DNA from 2 places in the Shewanella oneidensis MR-1 genome. Region 2 is predicted to be linked to the other one. Evidence: predicted binding sites of a transcription regulator. Region 2 holds the regulator's gene; the other holds the start of a gene.
What was found. Region 2 encodes sigma-54, which starts transcription at its own class of promoters, with help from an activator protein. Its sites were predicted from a motif close to GTTGGCACGNNNNTNGNNT; they were not measured.
Positions count from the first base shown of each region.

Region 1 (5,320 bases), 2.0 Mb from region 2:
CAACATTCTAAATTTCTTAAGAAGCGATACGATGCCGTATCAGGTTTCAAGCAATATAAATTAGCAGGACGTCCCCGTTCGGTGCGCTTCAATCCGGTATCAATCAATAAATCGGCCTGTTCAACTCGCCGACGAAAAGATTTCCCTTGGATAGGCTTGCCCAGTAAAACCTCATGTACATGCTGCAATTCTGGCAAGGTAAAAGGTTCAGACAGTGCAAATCCTGGCACTAAAGAATATAAGGCTTTTTGTGTTAAGCGTTCCCGCGCTTGCTCAATTAACTGCAGATGATCAAATGCCAAGGGCATCTGTAACACATCCGCTAATGGCCACCACTTAACATCACTCACTGAAGCAATCTGGATTTGGCAGGCTTGATAACTCATCAAGGCGGTATAACACACAGTCACCGACCAGCCTCTCGCATCGCGACTGTTATTACCCACAGTGCATAACTGTTCAATGTAAGGTGGCACTACTGCAGTTTTTTCCGCAAGTTTACGTAACACAGTTTGCTCAAGGGATTCATCGCAAGTTTCATCGATAAAGCCTCCCGGTAATCCCCACAAACCTAAAAAGGGATGGTTTGAGCGTTGTACTAAGAGTACTTTAAGCTGCTGATCATGGTAGGTAAACAATACGGCATCAACCGTCAGTAGCTGAGCCTTAAAAGCCTTAGGATCGTAATTGGCGAGATATTCCGCTTCTGTCATGAGTATTTTCCATCGTTCGACATCATAAGCTTAACTTAGACATTACAGCGCTTCAAACACATAATGTCTTAGCGTCACTAAGTAAATGTTTTTCGCCGTGGGCTGAGCTACTTTGTCCAAATTTACGCAAATAACGTGGCAACATCGTCTCGTTTCCGAGCAAACCACCTTGGTGGATATACATCACCGGGCTTGCGTCCCACTGCGGTAAATATTTTTCTAACACAATAAAACCTAAGGGATCGTAGAGTAATTCAAACTGCACGCCAGAGGCGCAAATCCGCAGCCACATGGCATAAAACTCCGGATAAAGTTTACCAAAATGGTATTTTTTATCCGCATTCAGGATCTGTGGATGCTCAGCAGAATTTGGATTTAACATGCTAAACTGCTGGCGTAAATACGCATCCCCACCAACCACGGCGCAGGTAAGCACTCGAATGTCACTTTGCTGACGCACAAAATACTGATTTAAAAATAATGCCGTGGTACCAGTACCTGCGGGTAAAAACACCTTTAGATCTGTCATCCCCTGTTGCATTGCCCAAGTCTCAATCTCTGCCGCTAACTGGTTCACACCATATTCAGCATACTGGCAGCGGCCACCTTCGGGGATAAATAAAGCGTTAGGCTCAGCAGGCAAGACTTGTTGCACAATATACTCATGACAAGTCCACTTAAGCTCACGCTGAACAAAAGGATTGGCTGCTATCAGGCTTGATAAATCAATGACGCGTGTACCATTGGCGATAGCTGCGGCATAGTTGCCCGTCGGCAGTGTGAGTACATGGCTGGCAATATGATCCACATAAAAATCACACTGCCATCCTTTGAGTTTGGCTAGCGCCGACAGTGAATACAGTGAATTAGCCTGCGCGGAGCCGTGGCCAATCAACTTAGTAACTCCCGCAAATTCCTGATCTAAAAAGTAGGCAAACTTACGCGCCTTATTACCGCTAAAACCAGGATGTAATAAATCATCTCTTTTGAGAAAAATCTCACGGCCTGCAAAGGAAAATGATTCGACGGGGCTATTGGCTAGCATTTATTCACTCTGGTGGGGATAAGGTGTTTAGTGTAACGCGAGCTTGGCTAAATCCTTCCTAAGAATTAAGGAAATTCACGAAATTTTAGTCTAACTCACAATCCGCACAAATAAGTATACAAGTATCATACTGATAATTAATGATAAATTTTTTGGCACAATTCTCGCTTATTCGATTTAAGCATCAATTAATGATCTTGTGTGCGAGTCGTTGTTTATTGCGCACTGATTTTGGATTAGATAAGGAGTTTTCAATGTCATTACTACGGTTAATCTTCAATATTGCTTGGTTTGTACTTGGCGGATTCGTGATGGGCCTTGCTTGGTGGCTCGCGGGAATTTTATGTTTTATCAGTATTATCGGTATTCCCTTCGGCCGAGCTTGCTTTGTGATTGGTGAATTGACCTTCTGGCCCTTTGGACAGGAGCAAATGAATCGCCGTCATTTAACTGGCCGTGAAGATTTAGGCACAGGTGCCTTTGGCATGGTCGGCAATATTATTTGGTTCTTGCTCTTTGGCATTTGGTTGGCTATTGGTCATTTAGCCCATGCCCTTGCCTGCTTTGTCACAATTATTGGTATCCCCTTCGGGATCCAACATCTTAAGCTAGCGCTGTTAAGTCTGACGCCAATTGGACAAACGATTGTCGCTAAAGCGTAAGTCAACTCACACAGCACTACTCAGACTCAGCGGGTAGTGCTGATGAATACCGAGGAATTGCTTGGATTAACTTAGCCTCATGATAGGCAATTTCCTCATCGAGTAAATCGAGTAAGTCAGCACAATCAACCAGTTGAAGCTCTTCTTTACCATGATTTGAGCTAAGAATATCAAAAAGATAGTGCACGAGTTTTGCGGGCGCATCTATGGTGATGTCGTGGCCACAATAGGCTAACACCATCAATTCCACCTTAAAGTGCTGTGCAAGCGCTTTACTCGATTGCATATTGACCAAGGCATCACGATCACCACATAAGATACTCACAGGTATAGCTAAAGATGTTGGACATTGATACCGAAACGCAGCGTATAACTGCCGGCATGCATTTGAAAACGCAGGAGAAGTCTCTTTGCGATATTCGCTCCAATGTTCAATCAATCTGGTATCTCGACGGTGACGATAACTGGTTAATCGCACAATAGTGGATTCGATAGGATGTAATTGAACTCCTCGGCACCGCTTAACAAACGCCAGCAAGACATTGAACAAATTGAATCTGTGATACCAAGGCGACAAATTGGCAGCACTGCTATTAAGCACAAATACATGCTTTACCTGCCAAGGACGTTGTTGCGCCATTTCCATCGCGAGCATGCCGCCCATCGATAATCCAAGCAGATAAAATGGTTGTCCCTGTAGGTTTTCATCCAGTTGTTGCCACACGGCTTGGGCATATTTTGCAATACTCAATGGACTTTTTTGGTGACTGAGTAGACCATTGCCGGGTAAATCCGGCGTGAATACTGTCCCCCCCCTTTGCCTAAGCCTTTGATCAAAGCCATTCCAATGACGTTTATCCCGCATTAAGCCCCGAAGTAAAACCCACGTCGTCATCCTAATGTCTCCCGATACCAATACTGCTGCGCACGTTGCGTAAGTTGAGTGAGATACTCAGGTGTTAATCCTTCAAGCACTCTCGCATAGGCTGTCTCCATCAAAAACTGCATTAATACTGTGTGCCGCCGTAAAATTCTATGGTGCCTGTGCGTTTTTTGCGGATTAAAAAAACCAGCAAAATTAAATATTTGTCTGGGATTCTTTTTTATCCATGCCCAGGAGCCCATCTCTAAGGTTAACGGTAAAAAGGGAACGCTCGCCTGAGGATCTTGTATATGGTGCTGGCCATAAAGGTAATCCCAAATATCACCATGGGTACGATAAAACTGGCTCTGCGGCGCAAGTCGGTAATGGCCATGATGGGGATAACTTGCATCAAATAGTTGTTTTAAATAAAAAATAAAATGAGCATTTTCAAACGGAGCCTTAGTATGGGCGTAGGGAAACCAGATATGATCCGTCAATCCAAACCCTGAATGGGCATCAAGGGAAATGAGACTGGTGCTTTGTCCAAGTAACTGTTGCACATAGGCCACCAACCCCGCCGTTTCAAGTTCCATCCCACCGAGCCCACGAAACCAAGGCAATTTAGGCGATAACCGCTGCCCGCCCACCAGAAATGACACTTTTTCACGGGATTCAATCGGCGCATTGCGCATCAAATCCACCTCGTTACCATTGCCACGCGTTCCCAAGAGCAGACCAACAGGATTCATAACGGGCACAAATGCCAGCCGCACTTCAGTCAACAGTTGCTGTAGATGCTTATCCCAAGTTAAACGTTGCAACAGACTGTTTAATAAGGCCAAGATCACTTGTGAGCCAATCCGTTCGACACCATGGACACCGCCTACAAACAAGACTGTAGGACAAAGATGCTCAGTTACCCCTAACTCAACGCTGTAGAGCGGAAAATGTTCATGCCGAAATGCGATATCAGCAAGAATCTGATATTTGAGTTTAAGATGATGAGTATCAATGAGTTGCGATAACGTATCTAACTCGAAAGGAATATTATTCATATCATCCTAGAAAATGAGATGAGTGCTAATTCATCACCTTAGGATTGATACTAATCGTGTTACAAGACAGATTTATGACAAAACATACCTGCCAACATTTTCGATTGGTGCTGTACTGGATTAGTGATTTAAGGCTTCTTCCTGAAATAACAAATCGCCCATAATGCTTTCAATATCAAGTTTAGCTAAACCTTGGTCGAACATATCCCGCCCTGTAGGATCCCCTCATAATTCATAGCCCCAACAACCATGAGTTAATGAGAGTTGGGCTAGTTTCTTCGCAGCACAAAGCAAATCATCTGCTGATATGGGGTAGTCATGCCGTCGCCGCAGCAGTTCTTTGCCCATCCTGATTGTTGATAGCACATTCCTTTTCTTTACCGTGTTGGCTTGGAAGTGCCGCTGTAATTGCTGTGTTTCTCCGTATAATCCTACCCACCAAAATGCCAGTTGTACCAATAATGCTATCAATAGCAGTATGTCCATCCTCGCCGCATAACGTGTTCTGCTATGACGTAAACCAAAGCCATAAGCGGGGCTTTTTAAATCTCTAAAGGTTTCTTCTATTTGCATCCGTTTTTGGTAAATATTAACCAGTTTTTGAGGCGACATGGCTTCTATGGTCAAGTTGGTCACCAGTGCCCAAGGCTCTTTGGCGGTCAGTTCATACGTCCATTGCGCCGTATGGTGACAGTCTGTTGTCGTACTTCGCTGACCTTTTCTGCCTTTACTTGGAGCCCTGAACAATACCATCTCGCATAACAAGGGTTTCTTTACCGATAACGCCACTCGCCCAACATGTTTTGCGCGACGACTGGCTTTGGGATAAAGCGCTTTTAGCGAAAATTGGCGACCGAAGGGGTGCAGCCGATAGACACTTAATCCTCTGACACGACCCAGCCAATACCAACCGAGCTGCTCGACTTTTCGAAACCATGGATTACGGAAGCCCGCGTCAGTGACTATCAGCGGGGTAATAT
Region 1 is NC_004347.2:2,078,942-2,084,261, reverse strand. Features, by position in the region: gene SO_RS09150 (NrtR DNA-binding winged helix domain-containing protein) at 1-713, opposite strand, end outside; gene SO_RS09145 (pyridoxal-phosphate dependent enzyme) at 766-1,758, opposite strand; gene SO_RS09140 (YccF domain-containing protein) at 2,013-2,420, shown strand; gene SO_RS09135 (alpha/beta fold hydrolase) at 2,437-3,315, opposite strand; gene SO_RS09130 (M14 family metallopeptidase) at 3,312-4,340, opposite strand; gene SO_RS09125 (IS4-like element ISSod3 family transposase) at 4,566-5,320, opposite strand, start outside.
Region 1: the regulator sigma-54 is predicted to act here: its motif matches at 1,910-1,928, upstream of SO_RS09140 (YccF domain-containing protein).

Region 2 (15,885 bases):
TTTGGCTGTTTAGTCACTTTGTCTTTAGTGCGCTCTTCAAGCATCTTGATCACCGGTTCAATCCCCTGTTGGCGGATAAGATTCGAGATTTCAGATTGCTTAGAAGACAGTAAACTGACGCCTTCAGCAACTAAGTCAAACGCCTTCCAAGAGTCATCCTTGAGGCGGCGAGCTTTAAACAACAGCTTAATCGGCGGACGACCCGCTTCGATAATCTGGACGTTTACATCGACAATTTTCTCATTGCTGAAATCACTACCAGGCGAAAACTCCACTTTTTGGTTAGTGTATTCGGTAAAGGCTTGAGCATAGGTTGTGACTAAATAGCCTTGGAAGGCATCGACGAAACGATTGCGTTGATCTTCAGTCGACTCTTTTAAATACTGCCCTAACACTTTGTAAGAAGCGTATTTATAGTCGATGTAGGGCATGAGTTCTTCACGCACAATCACCTTGAGATGGTCTGCATCCGCGTCAATCAACGCCTTGTCTTTGTGGAAACGATCGAAGGTTTTGTTCGCAACGGACTTCACCATGGAGTACGGGTCCATAGTGTTAATCTGAGTATCATCCGCCAATGCGGTCGTTGCTGTAAATATCCATACTAACGGCAGTAAAAAGCGCGATAAGCGTTTAAACATAGCGGTAACCCCTATTTATCCTTTGAACCCATACTATATAAGAACTGACCAATCAGATCTTCTAACACTAATGCTGAGCGAGTATCGTCAATCTTGTCGCCATCCTTGAGCATACTCACATCATCATCGACAAAGCCCGGTGTTAGTCCGAGGAACTGCTCACCGAGCAAACCTGAAGTTAAAATAGCTAAGCTACTGGTTTCAGGGAATTTATCGTAACGTTTATCCATCACAATCGTGACTACAGCCACCAGTTTTACTGGGTCTAAGTCAATCTTGCTCACTCGGCCTACCACCACACCGCCCACTTTGACGGGAGAGCGTACTTTAAGGCCACCAATATTGGTAAAGTTGGCGCTGAGGGTATAGCTGCTGTCGCTGGTTTGCACTTCAATATTGGCGACTTTAAACACCAATACTAAAAAAGCCGCTAAACCCGTTAAAAGAAACACACCCACTAATAATTCAATTTTTCGTGTCAACATGCTCAGTTACCACTCTGTTAATCCGTCTCTATCTGTATCCTTGGCGCTGCAATCCATTAGCGGCCAAACATCAGGGCTGTCAGTAAAAAGTCCAATGCCAATACGGCGAGGCTTGATTGCACCACGGTTGAGGTGGTTGCACGGCTGATCCCCTCTGGATTAGGGATCACTTGATAACCACGGTAGAGAGCAATCCAAGTCACCACGACGGCAAAGACCCCACTTTTAATCAAGCAGTTAACTATGTCTTGGCGCCATTCTACCGAGGCCTGCAAAATTGACCAGAAAGCACCGCTATCGATACCCTTCCACTCTACTCCCACTAAATGGCCGCCATAAATCCCAACAGCAGTAAACATCAACGCCAATAAAGGCATGCTGATCACCCCAGCCCAAAATCGTGGCGCAATGATTTGCCTGAGCGGGTCAATCGCCATCATTTCTAAGCTTGATAACTGCTCGGTACTCTTCATCAGACCGATTTCAGCAGTGAGTGCAGAACCTGCGCGGCCAGCAAATAACAATGCCGTGACCACCGGACCGAGCTCACGCAGTAAACTTAAGGCTACCATGGGGCCTAAACTTTCTTCCGTCCCAAACCCCACCAAAATGTTGTAACCCTGAAGGGCTAACACCATGCCAATAAACAGGCCGGAAACAACAATAATAACCATAGATTGTACGCCGACCACATAGATTTGGCGCACTAATAATGGAAAGCCTTTACGCACCCGAGGCCAACGAACAATCGCGCCCCACAGCATCAGGCCCGCACGGCCAAAACCGAGCACTAACTCGATAGCGCTGCGGCCAAGGTCGGCAATATTGTCTAATAACTTCACTTGCCAACTCCTTTTGCCAACAATTCTTGCTGATAATCCTTTGCCGGATAATGGAAAGGTACAGGACCGTCAGGCGCACCTTCGATGAACTGTTTTAGCTGCGGATTATCCGCATGCTTTAACTCCTCCGGCGTGCCATGGGCAATGACTTTTTTATCAGCAACCACATATACATAATCCGCAATCCCGAGCACCTCATCCACATCGTGGGACACTACAACCGAGGTTAAATTAAGGGCATCGGACAGTTCGCGGATAAGCTTAACCAACACTCCCATGGAGATCGGATCTTGCCCAGCAAAAGGCTCATCGTACATGACCATTTCAGGCTCAAGGGCTATCGCCCGAGCCAAAGCTGCACGGCGCTGCATCCCTCCGGATAATTCGCTTGGCATCAACTGCGCAGCCCCCCGCAGCCCAACGGCCTCAAGTTTCATCAGCACGATAGTGCGAATAATCTCTTCGGGCAGGCCTGAATGTTCACGCAGCGCAAAGGCAACATTATCGAAAACATTAATATCAGTGAATAAGGCGCCACTTTGAAACAACATGCTCATGCGTTTACGCAGTTCGAATAATTCGTTACGACTCGCGGCGTGCACATCCTGTCCATCAAACAACACTTGTCCGCTGTCGGGTGTTAATTGTCCACCGATAAGCTTCAGCAAGGTGGTTTTACCTATGCCACTGGGTCCCATAATGGCGGTAACTTTGCCCCTAGGGATAGACAGGCTAATATCTTCGTATATGACACGCTGACCACGGCGAAAGCCCAAATGACGGATCTCAACCAACGGCGTTTGTTCTTGAGTCATGTTTGATTCCGATATTTGAAAGAGGTGGCCTACGCTTCCAGCCTAGACCAATCGAAGAGCCGCAAATTGTACGTAATTGCGCTTTAACCTACAACAGAATCGACACTATCGTCCTGCGATACTTTCAATTTGCCTCATTTCCAGCGAGAATGCGCCCTAAGTTTCCGCTCAGTGAAGCTAAAGTGTTACTTAATGTTTTCGTCTATGTTGGTAGATAAGCAAAATTGTTTGCTTAACAGTCATAGCATAAGTGAATGTACACTGACATAACGCCAGTACAACTTAAGTCAAAAGCACTATCGAGTGCCGGCATTAAACGTCAAAGTGAGCATCAGAGTCGCCATGCTCAATATGGGCGGCAAAAGGGTAACACCAAAGACGATGATATTGCTCAAAGCATTCAAAGGCTAAACAAGTTAATCTGCCCTTTTGCTTTGGCAGCTTATGGGCACTGAGCTTTAACAATAAAATGCGACTCAGAGAAAGAAGCCGTTAATTTTATCATCTTTATCGCGTACCAAATTGTGCTATTCCAATCCCAGACGGGGCGACAAAGACAATGCAAGAAGAGAGATAGACATGGTAGACCAATCACAATTGCGCCAATGGGGCTGTAAAGTCATCGATATTGAAAAATCGGCCCTCGACAACCTTTATCAGTACGTCGATTCCGCTGAATTCGCCCAAGCCTGTGAATTAATTCTCAACTGTAGCGGCAAAGTCATCGTGATGGGGATGGGGAAATCCGGCCATATTGGCAATAAAATCTCAGCCACCCTCGCCAGTACAGGCACTCCGGCCTTCTTTGTGCATCCAGGCGAAGCCAGCCATGGCGACTTAGGCGTACTCTCTGACAACGATATTATTCTCGCCATTTCGAACTCGGGCGAATCAAGTGAAATCCTCGCACTGATGCCCGTTATCCAGCGTAAAGCCATTCCGGTGATAGCCATGACGGGCAAACCTGAGTCCACTATGGCACGTTTGGCCAAAATTCATTTATGCATTGAAGTACCAGAAGAAGCCTGCCCGCTCGGGCTCGCCCCCACGTCAAGCACCACCGCAACCTTAGTGATGGGTGATGCGATGGCGATTGCACTGCTGCAAGCTAAAGGCTTCACCCGAGACGATTTCGCTATGTCTCACCCAGGCGGCGCCTTGGGTCGTAAACTACTGTTAAAAGTCAGTAATGTGATGCACTGCGGCGATGACTTACCGCTGGTCAAACACGATATCTGCATTACCGATGCCCTGTATGAAATCTCCAAAAAAGGCCTCGGCATGACCGCGATTATCGATGAGCAAAACAAACTCGTGGGTATTTTTACCGATGGCGACTTACGCCGCGTCATCGATGCCCAAGTCAACCTGCGCACCACACCGATCGCCGATGTGATGACGCGAAACTGTGTCACTATTACTGAAAACGTATTAGCAGCGCAGGCGCTGCAAGTGATGGACTCTAGAAATATCAACGGCCTAATAGTGATAGATAAAGAAAATCATCCTGTCGGCGCACTCAATATGCTCGATATGGTTAAAGCGGGAGTCATTTAATGCCACAGCAAGGATTTTACGGCCCCGTCAGCGACGATGTGTGGCAACGTGCCCAAAAAATTAAACTGCTGATCTGCGATGTGGATGGAGTATTCTCTGACGGCCGCATTTATTTGAGCAACTCGGGTGAAGAATTAAAAGCCTTCCACACCCGCGATGGTTATGGTGTACGTTCACTATTGACCAGCGGTTTTCATCTTGCCGTGATTACTGGCCGCCAATCAAGAATTGTTGAAAACCGCATGACTGCCCTTGGGGTCACCCATATTTATCAGGGCGTGGATAATAAATTTGTTCCCTATGAAGAACTGCTATCGATCTACAATGTCACCGCGGAAGAAGTCGCCTATATCGGTGACGATATTGTTGATCTGCCGGTGATGAATGTGGTCGGCCTAGCCGTCTGCGTCGCCGATGGTCATCCCTATGTACGCCAACATGCCCATTTTGTAACTCAGTTAAATGGCGGCCATGGCGCGCTCAGGGAGCTGACGGATCTGCTATTACTGAGTCAAAACAAATTCACCTCAGCCCATGGGATGAGCATATGAGTCGTGTGACCCTCGCCATTATCGCCTTTTTTGGTACTGCGCTGGTGCTGTATTGGCAAGTGCAGCAAAAACGCGGTGGCGATACGGATGACAGCTTGAACAACTCTGACAGACCCGATTACATTATCGAAGATCTGCGCAGTATCGAGTTTAACGAGCAAGGGCAAGTCAATAGTCGGGTGACGGCAAAGCACATGGAACACTATGAGCTGAAAAATCAAACCGACTTTACTCAACCAGTCTATCTTGTCTATCCCGACCAAGGTAAAGCAAAATGGCAGATCCGAGCAGATCTTGGTCGGCTCAACAAAGAAACTGGCAAGGTTGTATTAGAAAATAATGTTATTATCGATGCCATCAACCCAGGTGAACCGATACAAACCTTGTCCACCAGTTTTTTAGAACTCGATCTCAACACTATGATAATGACCTCTGACCGCATCATTTACGTCACAGGGAAAGATTTTAATATTCAAGGGCAAGGCCTTTATGCCGACCTTAACGCGCAGGAAGTGCAATTGACCAGTCAGGTAGTAGGAACCTATGAAGCAAAATAACATATTACTTGCCAGCCTAATGCTCATGACAAGCATGAGCACCTTCGCCAAAGTCGGTGACTTACAGCAAGAAGTTAAGATTAAAGCGGTCAGCCAAACTGCTGATATTAAAAACAATCAGATCATTTTCTTCGGCCCAGTTGAAGTCGTACAAGGTTCAATCAAAATCAATGCGGATCAACTCCGTGCATTTTCAGCCGAAGGCGAAAACAGCAAGATTCTAGTGGCGACAGGTAATCCAGCAACCTATAGCCAGATCCTCGACGATGGCCGCCCAGCATCTGCTAGCGCCAAAGAAATTCGCTATGAAATGGCCACGAGGACCTTGACGCTAACAGGCACCGCCACCCTTGACCAAGCGGGTAGCCAAGTCACAGGCAATCTAATTCGTTACAATATCATTCAGCAAAAACTGATCGCCGAAAGTACCGGCAATGGTGACGATCGTGTGATTACCATTATTCAACCTGATAACTATCAGGAAGAACTGAAAAACGCACCTGCGGATAAACCTGTGAAAAAACAGGACTCTAAATGACCCAAATCACCTTAAAAGCACAGAATCTGGCCAAGAGTTATAAAAGCCGTCAGGTTGTTAAAGATGTCAGCCTCACGGTTAAAACGGGTCAAGTTGTTGGCCTGCTTGGCCCAAACGGCGCAGGTAAAACTACCACCTTTTACATGGTAGTGGGCTTAGTAAAAAGCGATAAAGGTCATATCTTTATCGACGATGATGATTTAACTGCCGACCCTATGCATCTGCGTGCTCGCAAAGGTATTGGTTACCTGCCACAGGAAGCCAGTATCTTTCGCAAATTAACCGTGCACGACAATATCATGGCGGTACTGCAAACCCGTAAAGAACTCAATAGCGACCAGCGCGAAGAAGCACTAGAGCAGCTATTAGAAGAGTTCCATATCACCCATATTCGTGACAGCCAAGGCATGTCCTTATCGGGCGGCGAACGTCGTCGTGTCGAAATTGCCCGCGCATTAGCGGCTAACCCAAAGTTTATTTTGCTCGATGAACCCTTTGCGGGCGTTGATCCAATCTCGGTTATCGATATCAAGAAAATTATCGAGCAACTCAAAAGTCGAGGTCTTGGAGTATTGATTACTGACCACAATGTGCGCGAGACCTTAGATGTCTGTGAACATGCTTACATTGTCAGTCACGGCAGTCTTATCGCCGAAGGAACTCCTGCAGAGATCTTAGACAATCAGCAAGTTAGGGCTGTGTACTTAGGTGAACAATTCAGGCTATAGTTACTAAAACTGAGCTAATCAGCCTTGAATTTGGCAGCGCAAAGCGCCATCAGTATGATATCAAGCGACCTAAACTCACAATAATAACGTAGGGATCAGCGGTAACATGAAAGCGTCACTCCAGCTCAAACTGGGTCAACAGTTAACCATGACGCCACAACTACAGCAGGCCATTCGTCTGTTGCAATTGTCGTCATTAGAACTGCAGCAAGAGATCCAGCAAGCCTTAGACTCTAATCCTCTTCTCGAGCTGGAAGAGGAGCAATTCGATGCGCCTAGCGAACGTAAACAAGATCTCGCTGATACCGATTTTAGTGAAACCAGCGCCCAGCCACAGGAGCAAGACAACTCCACCGTGGATATTGCCGAGTCACTGACCAAAGAATCCCTGCCCGAAGAGCTCCCCATGGACACCACTTGGGATGAAGTCTTTACCGCATCGCCCAATTCTGGCTCGGGCGCTAGCCGTGAAGATGATATGCCGTTCCAAGGGGAAACCAGCGAGGGGCTATACGAACATTTAGAATGGCAAAAAAACCTCACACCATTCTCAGAAACTGACTTAGCCATAGCCACTGCCATTATTGATGCCATAGATGATCAAGGCTATCTCACTCAAAGCACTGAAGATATTCTCGAAGCCATGGGCAACCCCGAGATAGAACTGGATGAAGTTGAAGCGGTACTTAAACGTATTCAACACTTCGATCCCGTTGGCGTTGCGGCAAGGGATTTAAGCGAATGTTTACTGATCCAGCTATCCCATTTTTCTCCTGATACTCCGCATCTCGAAAATGCCCGCATGTTGATCAAAGATCATCTTGATCTGATCGCTGCCCGCGACTTTAGACTGTTAATGCGTAAGACCAAACTCAAAGAAGACGAGTTAAGGGATAGCATTGCGCTTATCCAAACCTTGAATCCTCGTCCTGGCTTACTCATCACTGCAGTCGATGAAGAATATGTGGTCCCAGATGTCTCAGTTTCGAAAAAAAATGGCCGCTGGGTCGTTGAGCTTAACCCCGATTGCATGCCCAAAATCAATGTCAATCAGCAATATGCAGCAATGGCTCGTAGTTCAAAAAATCAAGCAGACAGCCAATTTATTCGTGGCCATTTGCAGGAAGCCAAATGGTTTATCAAAAGCCTTGAAAGCCGCAACGAAACACTGCTCAAGGTGGCAAACTGCATAGTGCAATACCAACAAGGTTTCTTCGAATACGGTGAAGAAGCCATGAAACCCATGGTCCTAAACGATATCGCCGAAGCGGTAGAAATGCATGAGTCCACCATTTCACGGGTGACCACTCAAAAATACATGCATACCCCAAAAGGACTTTTTGAACTAAAATACTTCTTCTCAAGCCACGTCGGGACAGATGATGGCGGTGAGTGCTCATCCACGGCAATCAGGGCTTTCATTAAGAAACTGGTTGCAGCGGAAAACCAGAAAAAACCATTGAGCGACAGCAAGATGGCTCAACTTCTGGCAGAACAGGGAATTAACGTTGCGCGCAGAACCATTGCGAAGTATCGAGAAGCGATGCTTATTCCCCCTTCCAATCAGCGTAAAAGTTTATAGCCTATTATGGATATCGGAGGACGTTTCTATGCAAATACACCTAAGTGGACACCATATCGAGATTACTGAATCGTTACGGGCATATGTTGAGGAAAAGTTTTCAAAACTTGAACGTCATTTCGAACAGATCAATAATGTGCACGTTGTGCTCAATGTTGAAAAAATGCAACAAATTGCCGAAGCGAGAATCAACCTCACCGGTGGTGAAGTCTTCGCGACTTCAGAGCATGCAGATATGTATGCTGCCATAGACGTCCTGATTGATAAACTTGATCGTCAGGTTATTAAACACAAAGAGAAGTTAACAAAACACTAGCAATGGAACTTCGTACCATACTGCGGCCGGAGTGCACAACCTGCGCCACTCCAGGCAGTAAGAAAAAGGTACTGGAACTTATCAGCGACTTAGCCGCTGCCCAGTACCCCACCCTATCATCTCAAGCGATCTTCGAAAGCCTTGTGGCGCGCGAAAAGATGGGTAGCACAGGTATAGGTAACGGTATCGCCATTCCACATGGTCGATTAACCGATATAACACAACCCATAGCGATATTGATAAAATGTGAGGAGCCGATAGCCTTTGATGCTATCGATAAACAACCTGTCGATATTTTATTTGCGCTACTCGTGCCTGCCAATCAATGTCAGCAGCACTTAAGCACCTTGTCCTGCATGGCTGAAAAGCTGAGCGACAAGCAAGTATTGAAACAATTGCGTAAGACGCATGATGAAACGGAACTCTATCAGGTAATCATTGGATGAAACTGGTCATAGTGTCAGGGCGTTCAGGCTCAGGCAAATCGGTCGCACTTAGAGTGCTTGAAGATCTCGGCTACTATTGTGTCGATAATTTGCCTTTGCCGTTAATCGGCAGTTTGCTTGAACAGCTCAAAGGCAGTAACGATCTCGTCGCCATCAGTGTCGACGTGCGTAACCTGCCGGAGCAAGACAAAGTCCTGGTCAAACAGCTTGCAAGCCTACCTGAGGGCACTGAGCTCACTAGCTTTTTTCTAAATTCCAGCGATAAAGTCCTGCTCAAGCGCTATAGCGAAACCCGCCGTTTACATCCCTTGTCTAAGAGTCGTGTTTCACTGCAAGAAGCCATTAAACTCGAAGGCAAGCTGCTAGAGCCGCTGTCACAACAAATGGATCACTACATAGATACCTCCAATCTAAATATCTATGAACTCAGTGACCAAGTGCGGCAAATTCTGCTTGGCAGTGTCGATAAGGAACTAGTGATCAACTTCGAGTCCTTCGGTTTTAAGCATGGTATGCCGACCGAAGCTGACTTTATGTTTGATGTGCGCTTTTTGCCAAATCCGCACTGGGAGCCAGAGCTGCGACCACTTACCGGTTTAGATGAACCCGTTGCCGAGTTTTTAAATCGCCAGCCACTGGTGAATAAGTTCATCTGGCAAATTGAGAATCTACTCGAAACCTGGTTGCCCCATTTAGAGCGCAATAATCGTAGCTATCTCACGATTGCGATTGGTTGCACGGGTGGCCAACATCGCTCCGTTTATGTCGCCGAGCAACTGGCAAAGCGTTTTAGTAATGGCAAGCACAAAGTCAATGCACGCCATCGAGAGTTGAGCCATGCCAAAGCTTGAACGCCAAGTCACCATTTGCAATAAACTCGGCTTGCATGCCCGCGCCGCCACAAAGCTCGTGGTGCTTGCTTCTGAGTTTGATGCCAGCATTACCCTGATCCAAGGTGAAAAACAGGCCTCTGCCGCCAGTGTATTAGGGCTATTAATGCTTGAGACGGGTATGGGTAAAACCATCACCTTGATTGCCGAAGGCCCGGATGCAGAACCCGCCCTCAATGCCATTTGCGCACTGATAGACGCTAAGTTCGACGAAGCCAGCTAACTAAGGCTTGAACTTATCAACGCCTGCTGCTATTCAAGACACCGTATAGTTTATTTTTATTTTCAGAACGTTAACTCACTAAAACGCATTTGTGGCTCGACGCTTTCCTGTCCGTTCAATTACAATATGCTGCCGCGCTTTGGCTTAAATCCTTAATCGCCAACCTATGCTCCACCGCAGCCACCCTGGAGGAAACATGCCTGTACAAGTCTCAGACAGCTTACAAGTCGAACATCGTCTTGACCAACTGAGCCAAGCTCTCAACAGTGGTATGTTTGTGCATGTCAGGCAAATGCTGCAAAACATGGCGTCATCGGATATTGCATTGATTTTAGAATCTTCACCGCCCAAGGCACGACAAGTACTATGGCAGCTAATCGATCAAGATCAGCTCGGGGATATTCTCGATGAACTCAGCGAAGAGTTAAAAGATCCGCTGATCCGCGCCATGAGCCCTGAACGTGTCGCTAAAGCCACCGCCAGCATGGATACGGACGATCTGGCTTATATTCTGCGAAGCCTACCTGATACGGTTTACAAACAAGTATTGCAGTCTATGAGCCTGCAAAACCGTCAGCGGGTCGAGCAAGCGCTCTCCTACCCCGATGAAACCGCGGGCAGCTTAATGAACACCGATACAGTGACTTTAAGGCCTGATGTGAATATCGATGTGGTGCTGCGCTATCTGCGCCAGCGGGGAAATCTCCCTGACACCACTGACACCTTATACGTGGTTGATAAGCAAGATAAAGTCTTGGGAGGGGTAAAACTTGCCGATCTGCTCACCTGCGATCCCAACACCCCTATCAGCAGCATTATCGATACTGATATCGAGAGTATTCCCGTGGGCATGTCCGACAGTGAAGTAGCACAGCTATTCGAGCGCCATGACTGGGTATCCGCACCCGTGGTCGACAGTGAGGGCAAATTACTCGGCCGGATCACCATCGACGATGTGGTGGATGTTATTCGTGAGGACGCGGAACATTCTATGATGGGAATGGCGGGTATGGACGATGATGAAGACACCTTTGCCCCCGTGGTGAAGAGTACCTTACGCCGTTCGCTCTGGCTCACCATAAATCTGTTTGCGGCTCTGCTGGCTGCTTCCGTAAGCAATATGTTTGAAGGCACTATCGAGCAATTTGCCACTATTGCGATTTTAATGACGATAGTACCAAGCATGGGTGGTGTAGCGGGTAATCAAACCTTGGCCCTGGTGATCCGCGGAATTGCCTTAGGTCATATTGGCCAAAGTAACGCCCGTTGGCTGATCGGCAAAGAACTCGCCATTGGCTTTTTGAACGGCTTGATGTGGTCGATTTTAGTCTTTATCGCGGTCTTGGTGTGGAAAGATGATATTGCCCTTGCCAGCCTGATAGGTGGTGCAATGCTCATCAATATGACGGTCGCTGGGCTGGCTGGCGCAAGTATTCCCTTGATTTTAAAACGCTTAAAAGTAGATCCGGCGTTAGCGGGCGGTATGGTACTCACCACAGTCACCGATGTGATAGGTCTGTTTGCCTTCCTAGGGTTAGCGACCTTGTATTTAATGCACTAGCACTGGCCCAAGCCTTGCTAAAGCTAAAGCGAGCAACAAAAATGGCGCGATTGAGCGCCATTTTTTAAGAATCGTTTACCCATTATTTTTTAGGTGGTTGAAAACCATAACCCGTTAAGATGGCTTGCCCCTCAGGAGACAAAATGAACTCGGCTAACGCTGTAGTAGCGCTATTGGCATCCTTTAATACCAATAAGCCATAGTCTGCACCAACAGCTAATTCTGGTGGTAACGCCACAATCTTAAGGCTCGGCACTTCTTTTTGAGCCAGTACCGCATTAGTGCAATAGGTTAAAAATACGTCTGCCTGCTTGTTTTCCATCACCCAACCATAGGGATTGCGATCCTTAGGCGGTTTAGCACTCTCTGGACCACCCGTCAGCTGTAATGCTTTAGCCTCGAGTATCGATTTGGCATTGGTCTTTATTGCCTCAGCTTTAGCAAATACTGCCCAAGCGTAATCGCCAGCAGGATCAGCTTTTGGCGTCGAAGTCCCGAGTTTAGTTTGCGGTGCGAGCAGGGTGTCTAATAAATTCGCGCTAGTGAGTGGCACATCCGCTTGAGCAATCGCGCAGAGCTGGTTACGGGCAAACATTTGCACCTTTTCACCTGCTCCAGCATCCACTAATGCCTGCGGATGTTTCATATTCGCTGAGGCAAAAATATCGACTCGCTCACCCTCTTGGATCCGCTTAAGCAATAAACCAGAAGGCGCATACTGCGCCACCACATTGGCTTGGGATTTCACTTGATAAGCAGCAATAATATCGTTCATTGCGGCTTTTAAACTGCCCGCAGCCCTTAGCTCTATGGGGGCTGTTGTCGCCTCCGTGTGTGTTGGCGCCCCTTGAACCATACCCGCCATCAATGTAGCTCCTAAACTGAATGCCAGTACTAAGCCCTGTTTTGCCATGCTATATCTCCTTTGGCTCTGCAAAATAGTTATCCTAATTCAAGTAACGACATACAAAACGGGAAAACACCAGCAGGATCAAGTAGAACAATCTTAAGGTAAGATCTAATAGAGATGATTGCGGACAAGATCACTGAAGATATAACAACAGAAGGACAATTTGTCCCTTACGATAAAGCAAAAAGTCGCCCGCAGGCGACTTTTACCGTGATGAATTATTACTAACCCGTTGGAGTTAAGACTATTTCCACACGACGGTTTTGGGCGCGCCCTTCGGCATTGGCATTGGATGCGATAGGACTCGCCTCCCCCATGCCTTTAGACTTAACGCGAGCGGAAGCCACGCCTTTACTCATCAAGTAGTTGCCTACTTCACTGGCGCGAACCTGCGACAAACGTAAGTTGTAAGAATCAGATCCGCTGCTATCGGTGTAACCTAATACATTCAGTTGGGTCTTGCTGTATTCCTTCGCCACCAGCGCAACAGAGTTAAGTACCCGCTTAGCACCATCGCTTAGCTCAGTTTGATCCACACCAAAAGTCACTTCATTTGGCATGTTGAGAATAATATTGTCACCGCTGCGAGTCACGCTTACGCCTGTTGATGCCAGTTGTTGGCGTAATTTGGTTTCTTGAACATCCATATAGTAACCAATGCCGCCACCCAAGGCGGCCCCAGAGGCCGCACCAATTAAGGCCCCTTTACCGCGGTCACTCTTACTTGACGACGCCACACCAACGGCAGCCCCAGCAACGGCACCAATGAGTGCACCCGTGGTCGCTTTCGCAGTTTGTTGTTCATTGGTATAGGGGTTGACGGTTGTACAACCAGACGCAATCAAGGCGCTGGTGATCACGACTATCGCAAGCTTAGATGCTGGCAATGATTTAATTGAAGGCTTCATCATTTATGACCTCATAACATGATTGATGATGCTATTTACCTACGAAAAGGCAAAGGGCGTGGTAAGTCGCCAGAAGACACCATGAAAAAAATCGCAGTATATAAGCATTCTTTTTCGAGACAATCTTTAATCGTCGCGAAGCATTGTTTATCTGTGATGTAGGCCAAAACAATACCAACTCAATACATCTTCAAACCATCCCGTTAACATTTAGAGTAAAAGCACTGAAATAGTGCAGCCTGCACCGTTTCAGATACCAATAAAAATATAGACCGTTTAAAACCACAAACTAAGATATTGATTATTAATAAAAATGCTACGATAAAAATATTGGCATGATTTTTACATAATAATAAATAGGTAGGTAGGTGAGCTGGGTCGACCAAGTCGTGTAACTCTCTACCTAATGCAAGCTGTTTGACACTGAAGGACGTTAATCTGAATGCCCGTTAGTCGGCATGTAAATCGACGCACAATCCCCAAATGGGATTGAGGAGGAAAAGATGAAACATCTGATGAAATTAATTACCCATTGTCGCCACGAGTTATTGATCTTACGCCATGTAGGACATAGTCAGTGGGATATTGAACAGCGCCACTAACGCTACGAAACAACCTTAAAGGAACCAAGAAAAACCAATACTGATAACAATGAGTGAAGAGGAATAATCCATGGGAATCGCCAATCATAGTCTAAAACCTGACGTTATTTTTGAAGTAAAAGTCAAAGGCAGATTACTCTCTGATGTTGCTCGACAGTATGGTCTTTCAGCTAAATCCGTCTACCAATGGGTCAGAGAAAGCGAGCAGCAACCTTCGCAGCGGGAATGTGCATTAATGAGTGAAATTGCGCAGCTACAAAAGCGCATTAAGCAACTTAATCATGAATTACGCACCATAGGCTAGACCATCCTAAGTGCATGGTTTGACAAGGTCGGACGCCAACACATAGCGTCTTGAGGTCTGCAAGCGCCATGAGAGATGTGCAAATAACGATAATAACAGCGCCCTTTTATGTCCGGCCTTGTCATCAATGATTGAAATTAGGCATATCCCCAAACAACATGAAGATGCAGGATTCAGGGGAAATGTAACAGTTTAGACAGAGTCGGATGGGTATCTATTATCGCTCCCCAACGACCTAAGATAAAAATCGTACAAATAACAATAATAACTGTGCAATTGACTATCCGGCTCTGTCACTTTGTATCCCTCTGGTTAATGACGGGAGCGAGGAAGATTTTGGCAAGACTTTAGAGGGAGTCATCTCCCCCAAAGATCAAATATGTGAATTGTACTCCCCCAAGTCACCAACATATTGCCCTCTGGGGTCTTGTCCTTTTATTCACAGATCAGTGACGATCTCGCGCTACACGGGTAGTGCGCCATGGATGGCAGTGCAGCTTGCGACCTAGCATGATTCATTATCGCAATGATGAAGAACGAGCAATGATGCCTACACGATGGATTGGAATAAAAAATTAGTTAGTTACATAATCGCCCCATAAAAAAGACGTTCATCGAGCGTCAGTTTTTATGGCATGAATGTTAATTAATAACCTTCATTTGCTTCTTGAAGTCGCTGTTTGCGCTCCAGCGCCTCTTCATAGGCGGCTTGAATTTCATCCAATACCGAGTTGACATCGGCATCGGCTAATACTTCGGTAAAGTTGCCCGTTAATAGGGTATCGGGCTTTAGCTGACCCGACTCAAATAACGCCCACATTTCTTTGGCATATTGCGTCTTAAGTAGCTCAGGGGCGTACTGACCATAATATTCAGTCATATTATTCACATCCCGCTCTAGCATCCATTTAGCGTGATTATTGGCTGCGGCATCGACAGCTTGGGGTAAATCAATAATGACTGGACCATTGTCATCGACTAAGACGTTAAATTCGGATAAATCACCATGAACTAGGCCAGCGCATAGCATACGTTTGACATAGGTCATCACTAAGGCGTGATCATGGAGGGCTTTCTCGGCGCTAAGGCTCACATCATTAAGGCGGGGCGCAACATGACCTTCACTATCCGTTACTAATTCCATTAGTAACACCCCATCGTAGCAGCCGTAAGGCGTCGGAACTCGCACTCCGGCATCTGCCAAACGAAACAGCGCATCCACCTCAGCGTTTTGCCAGACTTCTTCCATTTGTTCACGGCCAAACTTAGAGCCTTTCTCCATAGCCCGAGCACGACGACTATTTCGGACTTTGCGGCCCTCTTGGTAAACCACTGCCTGCTTGAAACTACGTTTGTCCGCTTCCTTGTAAACTTTAGCGCAGCGAAAATCATCGCCACAGCGTACGATGTACACAGTAGCTTCTTTACC
Region 2 is NC_004347.2:4,095,293-4,111,177, forward strand. Features, by position in the region: gene SO_RS18390 (MlaC/ttg2D family ABC transporter substrate-binding protein) at 1-641, opposite strand, end outside; gene mlaD (outer membrane lipid asymmetry maintenance protein MlaD) at 653-1,126, opposite strand; gene mlaE (lipid asymmetry maintenance ABC transporter permease subunit MlaE) at 1,183-1,968, opposite strand; gene mlaF (phospholipid ABC transporter ATP-binding protein MlaF) at 1,965-2,783, opposite strand; gene SO_RS18410 (hypothetical protein) at 3,038-3,238, shown strand; gene SO_RS18415 (KpsF/GutQ family sugar-phosphate isomerase) at 3,363-4,340, shown strand; gene kdsC (3-deoxy-manno-octulosonate-8-phosphatase KdsC) at 4,340-4,891, shown strand; gene lptC (LPS export ABC transporter periplasmic protein LptC) at 4,888-5,448, shown strand; gene lptA (lipopolysaccharide transport periplasmic protein LptA) at 5,435-5,986, shown strand; gene lptB (LPS export ABC transporter ATP-binding protein) at 5,983-6,714, shown strand; gene SO_RS18440 (RNA polymerase factor sigma-54) at 6,821-8,296, shown strand; gene hpf (ribosome hibernation promoting factor) at 8,325-8,612, shown strand; gene ptsN (PTS IIA-like nitrogen regulatory protein PtsN) at 8,615-9,058, shown strand; gene rapZ (RNase adapter RapZ) at 9,055-9,909, shown strand; gene SO_RS18460 (HPr family phosphocarrier protein) at 9,896-10,171, shown strand; gene mgtE (magnesium transporter) at 10,368-11,732, shown strand; gene SO_RS18470 (molybdate ABC transporter substrate-binding protein) at 11,815-12,645, opposite strand; gene SO_RS18475 (YiaD family glycine zipper/OmpA-like lipoprotein) at 12,867-13,553, opposite strand; gene SO_RS18480 (transposase) at 14,223-14,456, shown strand; gene SO_RS18485 (PA4780 family RIO1-like protein kinase) at 15,103-15,885, opposite strand, start outside.